One region of the Pseudovibrio sp. JE062 genome, then DNA from elsewhere that is predicted to be linked to it. Evidence: riboswitches for the same ligand, from Rfam matches in the RefSeq annotation. Region 1 holds a riboswitch; each other region holds the start of a gene.
What was found. Region 1 has a riboswitch for thiamine pyrophosphate ahead of thiC (phosphomethylpyrimidine synthase ThiC). Riboswitches for the same ligand answer to the same signal wherever they lie in the genome.
Positions count from the first base shown of each region.

Region 2: linked by a shared signal. The riboswitch ahead of thiM (hydroxyethylthiazole kinase) and the one ahead of thiC (phosphomethylpyrimidine synthase ThiC) in region 1 are both predicted to bind thiamine pyrophosphate.
Region 3: linked by a shared signal. The riboswitch ahead of thiB (thiamine ABC transporter substrate binding subunit) and the one ahead of thiC (phosphomethylpyrimidine synthase ThiC) in region 1 are both predicted to bind thiamine pyrophosphate.
Region 4: linked by a shared signal. The riboswitch ahead of PJE062_RS20315 (ABC transporter permease) and the one ahead of thiC (phosphomethylpyrimidine synthase ThiC) in region 1 are both predicted to bind thiamine pyrophosphate.

Region 1 covers NZ_DS996807.1:518,060-522,608, forward strand. Annotated here, with positions in the region: gene thiS (sulfur carrier protein ThiS) at 1-67, opposite strand, end outside; gene PJE062_RS09945 (FAD-dependent oxidoreductase) at 64-1,005, opposite strand; gene thiC (phosphomethylpyrimidine synthase ThiC) at 1,002-2,801, opposite strand; TPP riboswitch at 2,915-3,035, opposite strand; gene PJE062_RS09955 (peptide methionine sulfoxide reductase) at 3,220-4,549, shown strand, end outside.
Region 2 covers NZ_DS996807.1:193,485-198,033, reverse strand. Annotated here, with positions in the region: gene PJE062_RS08445 (phospholipase D-like domain-containing protein) at 81-1,166, shown strand; gene PJE062_RS08440 (tyrosine recombinase XerC) at 1,248-2,207, shown strand; TPP riboswitch at 2,267-2,367, shown strand; gene thiM (hydroxyethylthiazole kinase) at 2,443-3,255, shown strand; gene thiE (thiamine phosphate synthase) at 3,239-3,880, shown strand; gene PJE062_RS08425 (hypothetical protein) at 4,049-4,480, shown strand.
Region 3 covers NZ_DS996815.1:116,424-120,972, forward strand. Annotated here, with positions in the region: gene PJE062_RS23105 (ATP-binding cassette domain-containing protein) at 1-169, opposite strand, end outside; gene PJE062_RS23110 (thiamine/thiamine pyrophosphate ABC transporter permease ThiP) at 156-1,703, opposite strand; gene thiB (thiamine ABC transporter substrate binding subunit) at 1,679-2,671, opposite strand; TPP riboswitch at 2,693-2,799, opposite strand; gene PJE062_RS23125 (efflux RND transporter periplasmic adaptor subunit) at 3,052-4,549, shown strand, end outside.
Region 4 covers NZ_DS996812.1:324,173-328,721, reverse strand. Annotated here, with positions in the region: gene PJE062_RS20325 (adenylate/guanylate cyclase domain-containing protein) at 1-969, shown strand, start outside; gene PJE062_RS20320 (ABC transporter substrate-binding protein) at 1,042-1,980, opposite strand; gene PJE062_RS20315 (ABC transporter permease) at 2,007-2,606, opposite strand; TPP riboswitch at 2,889-2,996, opposite strand; gene PJE062_RS20310 (hypothetical protein) at 3,126-4,549, opposite strand, start outside.

The DNA of each region.
Region 1 (4,549 bases):
CGGTAAGAGCATCAGCCAGAGTTTTGCCTGCAACCTCGCGCGGTTCTGCATTAACGATAATCTTCATTTGCATGTCTCCGATAAAAGCTGGTCTGCTGCTTGCTGTGCCATTGCCGGAGCCAGCAAAAAGCCATGGCGATAAAGCCCGTTGAGGTGAAGCACTCCATTGCGTTCAACAAGACGAGGAAGGTTGTCAGGGAAAGCAGGTCGCAAGCCTGCGCCGATTTCCACCACACTTGCCTCTGCAAAGGCCGGGTGAATAGCAAAGGCCGCACTCATCATCTCAGTTAGAGATCTGAGTGTAGGCGGCCGGTCTGAGTTGCTCTCCACCATTGTGCCTCCAATCATGAACAGACCATCGGTACGCGGTACCAGATAAAGCGGCATACGCGGATGTATAAGGCGGATGACACGAGACAGCTCAACCTCCGGGCATTGCAAAACCGCCATCTCACCACGCACAGCCCGCAAGTCAGGCAGACCAGCTGCCATAGCCGTGCAGTTGAGGTCAACCTGCGAGGGTGCGTCAGTGCCATAGCGGATCTCCACGCCAAGCTTCTCGACAGCCTTTGTCAGATCAACAAGCGCCTGCCGTGGATCAAGATGAGCCTCTTCTTTGAAGAAAAGCCCTCGCTCAAACCGGCCTTCTAAAGCCGGTTCAATCTGAGGGATTACCTGCCCATCAACTTCATCGAAATGGGACGTCCGTCGTGCAAACCGTGTCAGTTCTGCCTGATCTCGCGGTGGTGCGACCACAAGTGTTCCATGCCGTGTAACGGGTGTGACCTCAGCCCACCAATCAGCTGCTTTGCATCCGAGCGTGATGACATTCTCTTCCGCACTTTCCCGCTCGCAATAAGGGGCCAGCATACCGCCTGCGAACCGGGCAACGCTGTTTTCTCCGGGCTTTTCTGCCCTCTCGAAGATGGTGACAGATGCACCACGCTTTGCCAGTTCATAGGCGGAAGCCAGCCCTGCAAGGCCAGCTCCTGCAATCGTAATCACTGCTCCGCCTCCGCTAATGGAAGATAAAGCTCACCACCTTCACGGAACTTGGCCGCCATCGCTTCCATGCCTTCTTTCTGAGCATCAGCCCGAATGTCATGAGAAATCCGCATAGAACAGAACTTTGGCCCACACATAGAGCAGAAATGCGCCACTTTGTGCGCATCCTTCGGCAAGGTCTCATCATGGAAGTTGCGGGCTGTTTCTGGGTCGAGGGACAGGTTGAACTGATCCTCCCAACGGAACTCAAAGCGCGCACGGGATAGTGCATCATCTCGTCGCTGAGCACCCGGCAATCCCTTGGCAAGATCAGCAGCATGAGCGGCAATCTTGTAGGTGATCACGCCAGTCTTCACGTCATCTCGGTCGGGCAGCCCCAGATGCTCCTTCGGCGTCACATAACAAAGCATGGCACAGCCAAACCACCCAATCATCGCCGCGCCAATGCCAGAGGTGATGTGATCGTAACCGGGAGCGATATCTGTGGTGAGAGGGCCAAGTGTGTAGAATGGAGCCTCATGGCAGCATTCCAGCTGCTTATCCATGTTCTCCTTGATCTTATGCATGGCTACATGGCCCGGACCTTCGATCATCACCTGACAATCCTTGGCCCAAGCAATCTTGGTCAGCTCACCAAGCGTTTCCAGCTCAGCAAACTGAGCCTCATCATTCGCATCCGCAATGGAACCTGGACGCAAACCATCACCAAGGGAGAAAGCCACATCATACTGGCGACAGATATCGCAGATCTCAGCAAAGTGCTCATAAAGGAAGCTTTCCTTGTGATGATGCAGACACCACTTGGCCATGATGGAGCCGCCACGAGAAACAATGCCTGTCACACGATTAACGGTCATCGGCACCATGTGCAGACGCACGCCAGCGTGGATGGTGAAATAATCAACCCCTTGCTCAGCCTGCTCAATCAGCGTGTCACGGAAGATCTCCCAAGTCAGATCTTCAGCAATGCCATTCACCTTCTCTAGCGCCTGATAAAGCGGAACCGTCCCAATCGGCACCGGACTGTTGCGGATGATCCACTCGCGGGTGTTGTGAATGTTCCGACCTGTTGAGAGGTCCATCACCGTATCCGCGCCCCAACGGATTGCCCAGACCATCTTGTCCACTTCCTCCTCCATGGAAGAGGTGACTGCGGACGTACCCATATTGGCGTTGATCTTCACCAGAAAGTTCCGGCCAATAATCATTGGCTCGCTCTCTGGGTGATTGATGTTGGAGGGGATAATTGCACGACCTGCCGCTACTTCGTCCCGAACAAACTCCGGCGTCACATAATCAGGAATGCTCGCTCCCCAGTCATTGCCGGAACGTTCCTCGGCAACGGCCTCACGCATCTGGTTCTCGCGGATAGCAACGAACTCCATCTCCGGCGTTATGATGCCTGCGCGGGCATAAGCCAACTGCGTCACAGACTTCCCGTCCTTGCCACGCAGCGGCTGCGGCTTCACCGGAAACTCGGCAACCAATCGCTCGCCCTGTGCAAAGCCATTGTCTTCCGGCTTAATCTCCCGGCCTTCATAGGTTTCCACATCTCCGCGAGCCTTGATCCACTTGCGCCGTACTGTTGGCAGACCTTCGGAAATACTGGTTGTAACAGCAGGATCAGTGTAGGGGCCGGAGCTGTCATAGACTGGCAACGGTGGTTCGCCTGCTGTTGGATGGACGCTGATTTCGCGCATTGGGACGCGCACGTCTTCATGCAGATTGCCATTCACGTAGATCTTGCGTGATGCAGGCAAGGAGCCTGTGGTGATGGATGGCTTTGGGCTAGTCATAATGGTGCTCCTCAAGTTCATAACTCGAAAGACACCAGATGAGTTTTGGCTGGGAAACCGCAGGAAGATCTCCTGCTGAGTGGGGCGCGGTGGATACAATACTCCTGATAACAGGACGCGCGACCCGTGCTTCCTACGCCAGTATCAACTGGGTCAGGTTCAAAGGGTCGCGTCGCCGAGCTTGCGCTCTGTCAGCCTCTCAGTCTCCTAGGTGAGACTCCCCTGCATACGTGTTTTTGCTAGACCTATTAGAAGGGCCTGTCAAGGCAGGTTCGGTTCAGGTGAGGTTCAGAAATCTTCTGTAATTTGGCTTGGGTGAGAGGGGGAGTTGTTGGCCCTTATTGGATTTTGAGGTTTGCGCACCTATCTCTCACCTAAGAATTTCACTTCTGGATATCGCAACTAATAATATCAACGAATGCCTGAAACCTCTTCTCTCCCGTCTGTTCTTGCCGGCCCTATTCTGCGGCGATTAGAAACCACCCGTTTAACCTTCTGGCTCGCTGTTCGCGCACCGGCAGATGTAAAGCTGGAGCTACTGCCCCAAGGCGGTGATCCGCAAACCTATGAGCTTTCCAAAAAGCAGGCAGAGGTGAACCTGATTTCAGCAGGCACGCACCTTCATTACCTGTTGATTGACCTTCCGCTTCATCAGCCACTGCCACAGGATGTCTGGGTCAACTATCGCCTATCTTTGCGTATGGCAGATGATGAGGCGGCAGGCTGGCAAGATCACGCGGCTTGGGCACCTGATCTCTGTTATGAAGGTCAATCGCTTCCCGGCTTCCTTCTCAGCTCCAAAGTGTCTTCGCTTCTGCATGGCTCCTGCCGTAAACCTCACCACGAATCAGGTGACGGCTTGGTCGCTGCAGATCAGTTCCTGGCTAAGCATATTGCCACGAATGGTGGGACCAAGGTTGATCAGGAGAAATGGCCTGCTGCACTGGTGATGAGCGGTGACCAGATTTACTCAGATGATGTAGCTGGTCCAATGCTGCGAGCAATCCATTCGCTCATCGAAAAGCTTGGCATTACAGAAGAGCAGTTGAGCGGCTTGGAAAGCAAGATCCCTGATGCTGCGTCAGATCTGTATAGCCATGGTGATACCTACTATCGGCGTGAGAAGTTTCTGCCCAATCTGGAAAAGAACCGGAAGCTCTGGGTTGTCTTGTTTGGCGGCGTCGAAAAGCCGATTTTTACAGCTGACCATGCTCACAACCACCTGATTACACTAGCTGAATTTCTGGCAATGTATTTGCTCGTCTGGTCTCCTGCTGCATGGGATTTGGTTGAGACAGATAAACCTGAGGGTCTAACACCTGAAGAAACAGAGCTTTATGAGACTGAGCAGGAAATCCTGAAGGACTTTGTCTTAGGCCTCAGTCAGGTCCGAAGGCTCTTTGCGCATTTGCCTGTCGCGATGATCTTTGATGATCACGATGTCACGGACGACTGGAACCTCAATCGTGATTGGGAAGAGACCGCCTACGGTCACCCGTTCTCCCGCCGCATCATCGGTAATGCACTGTGCGCCTACATGCTCAATCAGGGCTGGGGCAACAAACCGGAAGCCTTCGCAGGTGGACTGCTGGATGAGATGACTGAGGTCTTCAAGATCCCTGGCACAAGCGCCTACGATGAGTTTCTGGATCATCTCTTTGGCTTTGAGAATTGGGACTACCACTGGGAGCTGGACCCGCCACTGTTGGTTCTGGACACCCGCACACGCAGATGGAGATCAGAACGGG
Region 2 (4,549 bases), 320 kb from region 1:
ATTTCACTTCCTACCGTCATAATTGTGTACCGACACATCATCTACCCTAGGGTAAGATGTTATGACGCTGGGAGGGTACAATGGCAGTTCAAACCGAGAATCTGAAATTCCTCGTTGGTCCGAAAACAGTCCTCGATCATTTGCCGGATAATCCGCTGGATGATCTGGAGGGCGAGATTATTGCGTTTATCGATGCTGCAGTGCGAAGTCTCGACATAGCAATTCAAGAAATAGACAATAAACGCATAACCAACGCAATAATTAACGCAAAACGGCGCGGCGTGCGGGTGCGAGTGGTATCCGAGGCGGATTATCTAAGCGTGGATGAGCCTGCGGATGACCCGCATACCAGTGACCCTCGTGTTGAGAACGAGGTGAACCGCCAGCTTCATGCGGCGCTACTGCGTTCCAAAGTGTGGGTACGGACGGATTTTAACCCACGGATATTCCATCAGAAATTCATCATTCGTGACGGCAATGCTGTTCTGACCGGCTCCACAAACTTCACGGAGACCGGCACGCATCGCAATCTGAACCATCTTCTTATCATCAAGGATGAGAAGGTCGCTGACATCTTTGAGCGGGAATTCAGGGAGATTAAACGCGGAAGATTTGGCCGCTACAGCGTGGATGAGAATGAGTCCGAAAACACACCGAAAGAGGTGGTGGTTGACGACATCCGCGTGAAAGTTTGCTTTGCGCCGGACCATGCGCCGGAGATGGAAGTCACGAAACAGATGACGAAAGCTAAGGAACGGGTGGACTTTGCGATCTTCACCTTCTCCAAAAGCTCCGGCATTGATGATGCCATGTTGCTGCTGATGGAAGCAGGAAGACAGGTGCGCGGTGCTCTTGACGCCCGGCAAGGCGGGCAGGATTGGGCCGCGACGCAGCCTCTTGCAGAAGCTGGCGCTGATCTGCACTTCGTTCGCGGATCGAGCCGGATTGGCAAGCTGCATCATAAGCTTATGGTGATTGACGATAGCATCATGATTGTTGGCAGTTTCAACTACACTGGCCCTGCGAACCGGTTTAATGACGAGAATATCGTTGTTCTGGGGGATTCCGTTGCCCCAACGGAGAACCAGAAACGGTTTGCGATGGCGGCACGGCAGGAGATTGACCGGATCATCAGCGACCACGGGGAACCAATCGTGATCGACTAAATCTGCTCAGCCATTTCGTAAAGGCGTGAATGTTTATCTTTTGGTAACCATTCAGCCAGATTTGGCGCTTACACTTGGCGAATGGCAAATTCCCTGGATAGCGGCGAAGACTTACTCATCATCTGCAAACCAGATGTTACCGCAGCGATTGAAGACTGGATTGATCATCTTGGCTCCGAACGGCGACTGGCTGAGCGGACACTGGAAGCGTATGAGCGCGACACGCGTCAGTTCCTGCGTTTCATGACCAGCTATGAGGGTGAGCCAGTTGCTCTGCGGCATCTGGAGTCGTTGAAACCAAAAGACTTTCGCGGCTTTCTGGCAACGCGTCGGAAAGACGGCGCGCAGACGCGGACGCTTGCTCGCGGTCTGGCTGGTATTCGCTCGTTCCTCTCGTTTCTGGAGGAGCGCGGCGAGGTGAATGCGGCCGGTGCTGCAGCGGTGCGTACGCCGAGACTTCCCCGCAGCTTACCCAAGCCTATCCCCGTTGAGGAGGCCAAAGCTATCGTCAGCAGCGATCTGGCTTTCGAGGATACTCCCTGGGTTGAAGCGCGCAATGCTGCGGTGTTTACTCTCCTGTACGGCTGCGGACTTCGCATCTCTGAAGCGTTGTCTCTGACACCGGCGACGGCACCGAAAGAAGGCGATAAGTCTTTGAAAGTGCGCGGTAAAGGTAATAAGGAACGGCTTGTTCCGGTTTTGCCTGTGGTCGTTGAAGCTATTGAAGCTTACAAAGATCAATGCCCCTATGACCTTTCAGCGAACTCGCCCCTCTTCCGCGGTGTTCGCGGTGGAGCGCTCAACGCTCGCATGATTCAGCTGGCCATGCAAAAAATCCGCAGTGCACTTGGGCTTCCGGATACGGCTACTCCCCATGCATTGCGCCATTCCTTTGCGACGCATTTGCTGTCTGAAGGCGGGGATTTGCGGAGCATTCAGGAGCTTTTGGGCCACGCAAGCCTTTCTACCACGCAGATTTATACGGAAGTGAACAGTGCACAGCTGTTGGATGCCTACGACAAAGCACATCCGCGCCGTTGATAGGTTGTCCCCCTCCTCCACATCGCCTTGATCTCCTCCGGCAGACCCCTTAGGTTCAGAGCTGTGAAACGGGGTGCCCGGCACTTGTGTCGTGGCTGAGATCATACTCGATGAACCTGATCTGGATAATTCCAGCGAAGGGAGCACTCACACCGTGTTGGGGGACAGTTTCTTCTGGCAATATGCCAAGGCCCTGACACCAGCTCTCTTTCGCACAACAAGACCGAGGATAAAAATGGGTCGTGTCGAAAGCGCTTGCGCAACTCTTTCCGCAATTCGTGAAAACAGTCCACTCGTCCATAACATGACGAACATCGTGGTGGCGAACACCACTGCCAACGCCCTGCTGGCGATTGGTGCTTCTCCTGCCATGGTAGATGGACCAGAGGAAGCCCCTGAACTTGCAAGTGTTGCAGGGGCATTAGTGGTCAACGTAGGCACCGTTACTCCTGCGCAAGCAGAGGCGATGAAGCTGGCAACAGCTGCAGCTCACAAGGCTGGTCGTCCATGGGTGCTGGACCCGGTGGCTGTCGGCGCCCTCACCTTCCGCACTAAACTTGCTGCTGAATTGCTGGAGAATAAGCCGAGCGTCATTCGCGGTAATGCCTCTGAAATCATGGCACTTGCCGGTCAGGGTGCAGGCGGAAAAGGCGTTGATAGCACGGATAGCTCTGAGACTGCTCTGGCTGGTGCGAAAGAGCTGGCGAAACAGACTGGTGCTGTGGTTGTTGTCTCTGGTCCGGTCGACTTCATCACTGACGGCACGCGCACTGCTGAAGTCGCCAACGGGGATAAGATGATGCCATACGTGACTGGCCTCGGCTGCACGGCAACGGCCCTCACTGGCGCAACGCTCGCAGTTTGCGATGATCCGTTTGATGCTGCAGTCGATGCAATGGTTTTCCTCGGTGTAACTGGTGAGATTGCTGCGAAAGATACCGCAGGACCAGCAAGTTTGCAGTTGGATATCATCAATGGTCTCTATCAGCTGAACGGTGATATCCTCAATGCAACAGCTCGGGTTGAGATGCATGAAGCCGTTGCTTGATCTTTCCGTATATCTAGTGCTGGGGCCGCAAGACTGCCCTGGCCAGGATCCCGTCAACATCGCAGTCGCAGCCGCTCAAAACGGTGCTACTGTGGTGCAACTGCGCGATAAAACTGGCAGCACCAAAGAGCAGATTGAGCTGGCAGAACGGCTGATGCAGGCGCTTAAACCGCTCAATGTGCCTTTGATCGTCAATGACCGTGTAGATGTTGCGCTGGCCGTTGATGCCGATGGTGTTCATGTTGGACAAGATGACATGAACGCCACTAAAGCGCGGGAATTGATCGGGGCAGATAAGCTGCTTGGACTGTCGGTGAGCACTCAGGATGAGCTGGACGCTGCGGACATTGCAGCCTGCGATTACCTCGGCATCGGCGCATGCTTTCCGACCAACAGCAAAGATGATGCAGCTGATGTGGGGATGCAGAACTTTGCTGGCTTAACTGCTCAATCACAGCTGCCTGTTGTTGGGATTGGCGGAATTTCTCTTGCCAATGCGGATCAAGTGATCAAAGCTGGGGCTGATGGTGTTGCTGTCATTTCAGCAATCTGTGGGGCACCCAGTGCTGCGGAAGCTACGCGCAAGCTTCAGGAAATCGTCAAAAGCGTAAAAGACCTAGGGTGATAGGATAAAACACGCATTTACTCCTCACAGAGCCCATCTACATTGATATATGAGAGAACTGAAGTTTGGTGCATTCATTGAGTTCATGCAAATCGCTCCAAGCTTTTGTTTTAAACGCATCACCAGTGTTTTCCTCTGAGGTGCGTTTCTGGCGGGGGGCCGTTCGTCATGAAGCTTAGTCAAACAACGTTCATGTGCACGCTGTTCAGCACATTCGCTTTCTTTGCCTCTGAAGGACAAGCCCAAACCGCCTGCGAAGTCCGCAAATCTGAGATGGCAGAGCTGGGCAACTGGGAGAACCCAAAGGCACGGCTGAAAGAGCTTTCTCAGATTGAGGTGGAAGGCGAATGCATTGATAACCAACTGGTGGTTCGCGCCCGTGCTTTTACAAGCTGTTCCCCCCGAGACTGCAAATGGGGCTGGGCTGCGGGGCAGTTGAGTTTCTCTGGTGTGTTGACGTTTCGGTTCGGTGGGTTCTTTAAGGCTCAGTATATTGAACTACGGCCAATGGGTCAGCGTATTCAGGCCTATGTGCGGACCGAGAACCATGATCCAACCATTCCCAACAAGACGCGCAGTTACATCCTGATCCGTCAGTAAAGCTGCCTGCTTTGCAGTAGGAGCGTTTGAGCTGCTTTACTTTTTTCCTTGCGTATCTTTTTCCGAAAA
Region 3 (4,549 bases), on a different contig from region 1:
AGACGTGCCCCTTTGAGAGCTGGCGGAAACCGGCAATCGCTTCCAGCAGGGTTGATTTGCCTGCACCGGAGGGGCCAATCACGGCAACACTGCTGCCAGCTTCTATGCTGACATCTGCGTGCAGCTGAAAAGCACCATTGGCGATAATGCAAGACTCAAGCTTCAGCATGCCAGCGTCCTCCTCGGTCTAAGAGCCAGAATAAAGACATGGAAAGCACCAGCAACAACAGTGCGCCACCTGCCGCCGCTCCCATCTTGTAAGCACCCATGAGGCGATAGATCTGCAAAGGCAGTGTTGCAATCTCAGGATCAGCAAAAAGAGCAATCACACCCAGATCGCCCATGGAAAGCGCAGCAGCGAGGCCTGCAGCAAAGCCAATCTGAGGCCTCATGCGCGGAATGAAGACATGCGTGAAGAACACCCAGCCTTCCATGTTCAAAGACAGTGCCAGACGTCCATGACGGGAAACAGTATCCTTTGCAGCTGGAACCAGAATGCGCAGGGCGAACGGCAGGGCCATGGCTGCGTTAACCAGCGCAGTGACAGGTAACGCGAGATCTGTTGGGTTTGCCCAGGGGCGGATGATGATGAACAGCCCTGTGCCGATCACCAATGGAGAAGCAGCAAGGCCAAGGATGCCCGCAAGTTCTACAGGGCTGTGCCTTCTAACAGCAATGGCTGCAGCCATCGGCAACGCAAGCAACAACAGAATGATTGTGCTGGCTGAAGCAACGCCTACCGAGATCAATGCGGATTTGATCACTATGAACGGCAGAGAAAAAAGACCTGCGACACCAGAAAGCGCAACAGCGCTGAGTGGCAGAAGCAGGAAGACAGCGGCGAGTATGATCCAGAAACTATCGATGATAGGCGCACCACCATCCCAGCGCTGGATGGCTCTGTCTAATCCCGCACCAAAGCCTTCACCTTGGGAAAGCTTCAGAGCTGCAAAGGCTGCTGCGGCTGTCAGCGCCAATTGCAGGGCAGAGAGAAGTGCTGCACGTCCAAGGTCAAAATCATAGGTAAAGGCCTGATAAATCGCCAATTCAATCGTCGTAGCGCGGGGACCTCCACCAAGGGTGAGTGCAACGGCAAAACTAGTGAGACAAATAGCAAAAATCACGGCAAGTGCGCCGGGAAGAATGCGCTTGAGCATGGGAAGCTCGATCAGGCAGAACAAAGACCAGCCGTCACACCCCAACTGAGCCGCAAGGCGAAAACGCTCCGATGGCACCTCTTGCCATCCCTGCAATATGAGGCGCGTTGCCAATGGCAGGTTGAAGAACACATGAGCCAGCACAACACCGTGCAGGCCATAGATACGGATGGGAGATGCACCGAAATAAACCAGTACTTCTGATATCCAACCGGAACGTCCAAACACCTGTAACAGGCCAAGAATGGCGACAATAACCGGAAGGATAAACGGGGCGCCAAGCAAGGCGATCAACAGGCTGCGGCCCTTAAACCGGCGGCGTGCCAGCGCGCGTGCAACAGGCACCGCCAACCCTACGCTGATCACGGCTGAAAGCACGGCTTGTGTGAGCGTAAACTTAAGTGCCGCCCAGTCTGACAAAGAAAAACCATGCCCGGCTTCGGCACGCAGCGCAACAGCAGCCAGCGTGCCAAGAATGAGTGCCGCGACGAGCAATGCCGCGGCAACTCCGGGAAGCGAGCTTACTGGCTGAGCGCTTCGAGCCATTCCGGCAGAGCCTCACGTCGTGCAGCAACTGCATCTTTAGGTGCAAGCAGCAAAGCCTTTTCAGGTGTTTGCAAGGTTTCGAAACCTGCTGGAAGACCGCTTGCAGGTGTAACTGCCGGGTACATCCAGTTGGTTGTTGGAATGATGCTCTGGAAAGCGTCAGAAACCATGAAGTTCAGGAACTTGTCTGCCAGCTCCGGCTGATCGGTACCTGCAAGTTTCGCTGCCACTTCCACCTGCATGTAATGGCCTTCATCAAATGCAGCGGTGGTTTTGCTGTCATCTTCTTCGGCAATCAGATGATAAGCCGGAGACGTGGTGTAGCTGAGCACCATGTCCGCTTCCCCATCAAGGAAGAGACCATAGGCTTCAGACCAGCCTTTGGTAACAGTCACGATATTGTCGGAAAGCCCTGCCCAGATATCTGCAGCTTCGTCACCATAAGCAGATTTCACCCAAAGCAGCAAGCCAAGGCCCGGAGTGGAGGAGCGTGGATCCTGAATGAGGATTTTGGTGTCGCTCTCAGCCAACTCACGGAAATTGGAAGGAACCGTTGCGCCCTTCTTATGCACAAAAGCGAAATAGCCCCAGTCGTAAGGCACAAAGGTCTCATCTGCCCAGTCCACCGGCAGAGTGTACTTCGCTTCAACGGCATGCGGTGCAAACAGACCGGTCTTTTTGGCTGTCTCAATCAGATTGGTATCCAGCCCCAGAACAACATCTGCATCGGTGTTGTTGCCTTCAAGACGAAGGCGGGAAAGCAGCGCTGCGCCATCTTCAACACCAACTAGGTTCAGATCACATTCGCAGATCGCTTCAAATGCTTCTTCCACTTTAGGGCCTGGGCCCCAGTCGGAAACGAAGCTGTCATAGGTGTAAACGGTGAGTTCTGGTTTTTCGGCAGCCATTGCCGATGTTGCAGTGAGTAATCCCGCAGCAATTAACAGATGTTTCAAGTCATCCTCCATTGCGGCGAGAGGGCAAGGATGGATGAAACCGGTACCCTTCCCTCCGCCGGTTCTAGCCGGTTCAGGTTCAACGGGTTCGCCAATCTGGCATCTCAGCACGACAAAAGCGCGCACCCCGAGGTCAAGCGGTTCTTAACTGGAAAAGAAGAGCAGCGCAACTGTAAGCAGCAAGTTGAAGAGCTAACAAAATTGAGATTAACAAGAACACTTGACCTTCCAGTAACTGGAACGATTATCATGTTCGGCTCTAAGCTGTTTTGTGCTGCGTTATGTCAGCAAAAAGCGGCGTAATGGTGAGGGCTTGGAGTGGTGTTGGTGTTTTCGGATGCTGGCGGGTTGCTTCAGGTTGGACCCGTGATTGGTAGAGCAGGACAGGACCGATGCGTAGTAAGTACGCTGTTGTGGTTGGGTTTGCGGTTGTTGCGAGTGTCTCGGCTGGGCTTGGAATTTTTCTTGGCAGTTCAGTAGATTGGACTTCGGGAAGTTCTGGTGGCACTGACAAAGAGATACTGTATTGGGTTGCGCCTATGGATCCGAACTTCCGGCGCGATGAACCCGGTAAGTCTCCCATGGGTATGGATCTCATCCCTGTTTATGCTGGCGAGGAAACGCAGCCAAATGGGACTGGTGTGACGCTTTCACCGAGTGTCATCAATACGATTGGTGTCCGTACAGCGATTGCCAGTGTGGAGCCGATTTCTCAGAAAATCGAAAGCGTTGGCTTTGTTGGCTATGATGAGCACCGTTCCAGTCAGGTTCATCTGCGGACCGAAGGATGGATCCAGAAACTCAACATTCGCGCGGTCGGTGATCCCGTTGAAAAGGGAGACCTGCTTTTTACTGTCTACGCACCGGAAGTGACGGTTGCCAGTGCTGATCTGATCAGAGCGGTGCGAGGAGGTGATAGAGCCGCTGAGCAAAACATCCGTATCCAGCTTCAGAACTACGGTATCGATACCGCTCAGATTGATCAGATGGCCCGGGCTAGCAAGCCTGCGGATGTCTTCAAGGTTTTTGCGCCGCAATCGGGTGTGGTGACCACACTGGAAGCAGCGGATGGCATGTACCTACAGCCAGATTCCATTGCCTTGACGCTTGCAGACCTGTCTTCTGTCTGGCTGATGGTGGATGTGTTTGAGCAGGATATTGCCCGGTTAAGCCCGAACAGCGAAGTGCTGGCCAGCTTTGAGCATTTGCCCGGAAAAGTGCTGGATGGACGGATTGACTACATCTATCCGGAGCTGGACTCTGTCACCCGTACACTGCCTGTTCGGCTGCATTTCGATAACTCCAAGGGCTTCTTACGTCCCAACATGTTTGGCCGCGTCACGATCATTCCTTCTGAAACGCGAAATGCAATCACCATTCCCACCAGCGCATTGATCCGCACAGGTATGTCTGAACGGGTAATCCTGCAAACGGAGGAAGGCACCTTTCAGCCCCGTATCGTGACCCCCGGTTTGACCGGTAGTTTTGGTGAAGGCAGCCGGACAGAGATCCTGCAAGGTCTGCAGGCTGGCGATGAAGTTGTTACTTCAGCGCAGTTCCTGATCGACAGTGAAAGCTCACTTTCTGCGGGAATGGAACGGATGTCACCGGCGCAAGGTGCTCCCATCTGGTCTGAAGGGACAGTGACCCGCGTTGATCCGGAGGCCAACGCTATCACCATCCGTCACGCGGTGATCAAAGAGCTGGACTGGCCAGAGATGGAAACCACTTTTGCGGTTCGTGGCAATCTGGACGAGTTTGATGTGTCTGCGAGTAAACAAGTTGAGTTTGCTATCACGCGAGACTCAGACAAACGCTTCAGCCTTGTCGAGATGCACGAGAGTGGAGAAAAGCTCTCCAAATCAGCACCAGCTGAACCGGTGGGGGCCG
Region 4 (4,549 bases), on a different contig from region 1:
CTGGAGCCATTCTTTCCATCGCTCATCATTCTGCTGATTTTCGCACTCTCCTGCACTATCAGAAGAGTGACCTTCAAAAGCCACCGCAGCAAAACAACTGAGCGATTTGCAGGTATTCTTGCACCCAAACAGATGCAGAAGTTGCTTACAAAATCAGAGCAACTGCCATTGGAAGGTCAACAACGTGAGATCACGAGCCTCTCAACCCGCCTGAGGCACTTTCATCGATATTATGAAGGTCTCTCCCCTCAGGATCTCGCAAGCTTCTCTAACAGCTTCCAAACCGCTCATTTGGATGAAGTCCATATCCACGATGGAACATTAAATACGCTGAATACCTCGGGCCTAAGCGCCTACTGGAACGCCCCTTTGGATGATCCGTTCCATGCAGCGCATGCATGTCGGACGGCGATTGAAATGCAGAAGCAGATGAAGCGTTTTAATGTCAAAGATCGCTTCAACTTCAACCAGAAAAATATGACGGATCACGCGGTCACGCTCGATATCGGCATCTCAACAGGCCTGGCAACGCTCGGAGAAACCGGCACAAGGCGCCACTTCAGATATGCGCCACTCGGCAAACCCGTTGATTTAGCTGATGATTTAGCCCGCCACTGCAAGGAGGCAGGCCACAGTCTCCTCATCTGCGAGACCACCCGCGGCCAGATGCAAGAGCTCGCGACGCTGGAGACGATCCCTGTCAAAACCAGCCGTTATTTAATGCGTTCGTTTGCGTTACTAGGTGATCCATCCCTCGCTTTTTCGGAAAATTTCCTCAAACTCAAAAACACCCATTGCAATATGGTCTTCGCGCTCTTTGAGGAGAACGACAAGAAAAAAGCACTCACCCTGCTCGACGAATGCAAAGCCCTCTCTGACGGCGAGTACAACGCCATCTATGCGGCTTTTGAGAAGTACATCCTCAGTGATCTGGCGCAGCACGAAGCGGTGAAGGATGCAGCGCAATAACGGCATTTGGCCTACAAATAAAAAGAGCCCCCGAAACTCGGAGGCTCAATAATTGGTTTAGACCTATAACGGTTAGCGCAGTTCAACCGCGTAGGTTTCCACTGGAGGCGCTGTTTTAATGAGCCCCTGCTCAATCAGGAAGTTCGCAAAGCGCTCGTAGCGGCCAATATCCAAAGCTGCCGGACGGCTCGCAAAGCGTGGCAGAGTATCTGCCCAGGCGCGCTTGTTCAGCTCATCATCAAGGTTCGGGTAGACCTCAAGGAAGCTCTCCCAGGAGTCTTGAGGGTTGTTCAGCAGATAAACAGTTGCCGCCTCAATCGCACTGATGAACTTCTTCAGGCGTGGATCATCCAGCTTGTCTTTGTGAGCAACGTAGATCAGCTCATCATAAACCGGCACACCATTCTCCTCCGGATAGAACGCACGACCTTTCGCGCCTTCAATTTCCATCTGGTTCAGCTCAAAGTTACGGTAACCACCAATCACCGCATCAACCTGTCCCGCCATCAAGGAAGGAGAGAGCGAAAAGTTCACGTTGATCAGCTCAACGTCATCAGAACTCAAGCCAGCATTGGAGAGCATCTTACCCAGCATCGCGCTTTCAAAGCCGGACGTGGAGTAGCCGATACGCTTGCCCTTGAGGTCTGCAATCTCCTTGATCGGTCCATCTTCCAGCACGATCAGCGTGTTCAGTGGCGTGGAGACCAGCGTGCCGATACGCATCAGCGGCATACCCTCATCGATCTGCGGATGTAGCGTCTGCTGATAGGAGATTGCAATATCCCCCTGCCCGGCTGCAACCAGCTTTGGCGGCATGGAAGGATCAGCCGGTTCAATCAGCTCAACATCAAGCCCTTCCTTCTCGAAGAAGCCCCGTGCCTTCGCAACCACAATCGGAGCATGGTCCGGGTTCGCAAACCAATCGAGCAGCACAGTCAGCTTGTCCGCAGCCTGCACCTGAAGCGTGCTCGCAAGCATCGCTGCGCCAAACAGCATACCTAGTTTTTTCATAAGGTTACGTCCTCATACTCTGAGATCTAGATCTCTTTCTGCCAATAGATCATCCGAGAAGTGGCGAACTCAACAACTGCCCTCAGGCTCAACACCATCACCGCAAGCAAGATCAGCGCTGCAAACATGGTCGCTGTTTGCATGCGTGCGTTGGATTGCAACATGATAAAAGCCAGCCCTCCCTTTGCACCAACCCATTCTCCAACCACCGCACCAATCGGCGCGAACACCGCCGCAATCCGCATGCCTGATGCCAGAGACGGCATCGCAGCAGGAATGCGGATGTAACGGAGCATTTGCCAGCGGTTGAGACCGTGCAGCTTACCAAGGTCAAGCAAGGACTGATCCGTCCTCCGTAACCCGTCAAAAAACGTTGAGGTCACGGAAAAGAAGATCACAATCACAGCCATCACCACCTTGGAAGCAAGCCCAAAGCCGAACCACAGCACCAGAAGCGGCGCAATGGCAAACACAGGAAGAGATTGAGTTGCTGCAATCGGAGGCAGCAGAAACAGGCGCACCCGGCGAGACATCGACAACAGTATTGCAAGCGAAGCCCCGGCACTCACGCCAAAGAGAAAACCGAGAACGGTCTCATAGGCGGTAATGCCTGCATGATGCAGCAAGAAAGCACCTTGATTGAGAAAAGCGGTAAAAACCGCCGCCGGACCTGGCAATAGAAACGGAGGAAACTCTCCAATCCAAACCACAAGTGCCCAAATGGCGACAAACAGCAAAATCCCGAAAAGACTTCGCAGAATTCGTATTAAAGCTCGCTTCAGCATGTTATTTCCCAACAATGGTATTGGGCATCACAAACAGGCGGAAGAACGGAGCTCAGATTGGCTCTCTGGGAATTTTCGACACAGGATCTCCAACTACAAACTGCAGAAATAGAGGTCCGGGAAGAATGGTTCAGGTCCCGTCCCTTCGCCGGCATTACCCGGATCAGGTTCAAAGGGTTTAGCTCATCGCAATCTCAGCTTTTCGAAAGAAAAGCACCCCTCGGAATGGCAGGACCATGCGCGTTTCTACGGGAGTTTGCAAGCAGATTTTCTGAGGCCAGGGGACAACGCCATGAAAAAAGGCCTCAGCTTCAACAGAGCCAAGGCCTTCTAAAATCACTCTAACTTGCTGAAAACAGATTACTTCCAGCTCTTGATTGCCTGAGCGACAACCTTGTTGCCAGTTGTCCCTTTTTCAAAGGTCAGCATTGCGCGGCGACCGCTGTTGTACAGCAGTGGAACATCAATCCATTCACGCTCAGCAAGACGCTGCAGGTTCTTTGCCTTCTCTTCATTGCTGTCAGAAAGAGCAATCCAGAAGAGCGTGTCAGAAACCTTCACAGCAGCCCCATCAAGCGGATCACCAGCTTCGGATTCAGTCTTCTTCAGGATCAGGCCAGGCACCTTCTCAACACCCTTGCCGTCAAACCCTTCCGGGAAGATGAAGTTCAGCTCTAGCAGATGGCTTGCTGGCAGAGACTGATCACTGTTCGGCTTCAGCGTCATCTCGACAGAGAGATTGCGGGATGGAAGCGTCGCAACAGCTTTGATGACAGAGGTTCCATTAACCTCATCCAGCGTCCAGACCACGTTACCACGAGAAGCAGAACCAGCTGCACCCGGTGTCAAAGCTTCTTCATAAAGAATGCTCTGCTGTGCCACTGGAGAAATCTCGGACTCGGTGCCGATGGTCTCTGCCGGTGGAACTGAGTTCGTCTCTACACCTGCTGTCTGCGGCTCAGGCTCCTTGGCAGGCAGCACCTGAGGAGTAGAACTGTCATCAGAGGATGTGGCAGGTGCCGGATCGACACTGCGAACAACAGTTGGTGCAGGTGCACTTTCAGTTGGTGCGGCGCTGGAGGAGTTCCGGGTAATCCGGGTTGTCGTCACCGGTGTTGCATCTGGAGAAACTTTAGCTCCTTCATCAGATGGCAACAGACGGTCAGTGTTCTTCTTAGGCGCACGTTCAGGCTGAACCCGAAGTGGTTCATCTTCACCTGTTGGTGCGCTCTCTGGCTCTCCGGTATCGCTGGTTTCAGCTGGCAGGATCAAAGAGAGAATGGCCTCGCGCTGGCTGTAAACGCCTGCAGTCACACCCAGAATGATCAGGATAATAACAATCATGCCGACAATGCCGGATGTATTGGAAGGCTTCAGACCTTCCTCCTGCTCAATCGCGTCCCCTACACGCTGTGCAACCACAGGCTTGCGGGAGGAAGCAGGTTTACGGCTTGTCTTTGGCTTAACCTTTGCAGGCTCGTCAATCTCGCGGCGAGCGGTCTTGTCTTTGGTCTCCAGCTTGGAGCGACGAGCTTCGCCAGGAACCCAGGCGCGCTCTTCAGCGCTGGTCTCAACAGCTCCTTTGGTCGGCAAGGAAGCAGCAGGCTCTTTCGGCTCGCTCTCGCCCATGGAACCAAGATCAGGCTCTTTGCGCTCTTTAGAAGCTTCAGGCAGCTGGTCACGCGCCATCTGATTGGCTTGGTGAGCAGCATTGCCAAGATCCTGCGCTGCACGAACAGCTTCTTTAAACACATCCGCTTTGGCAGCAGGTGCTTTTGGCTCTT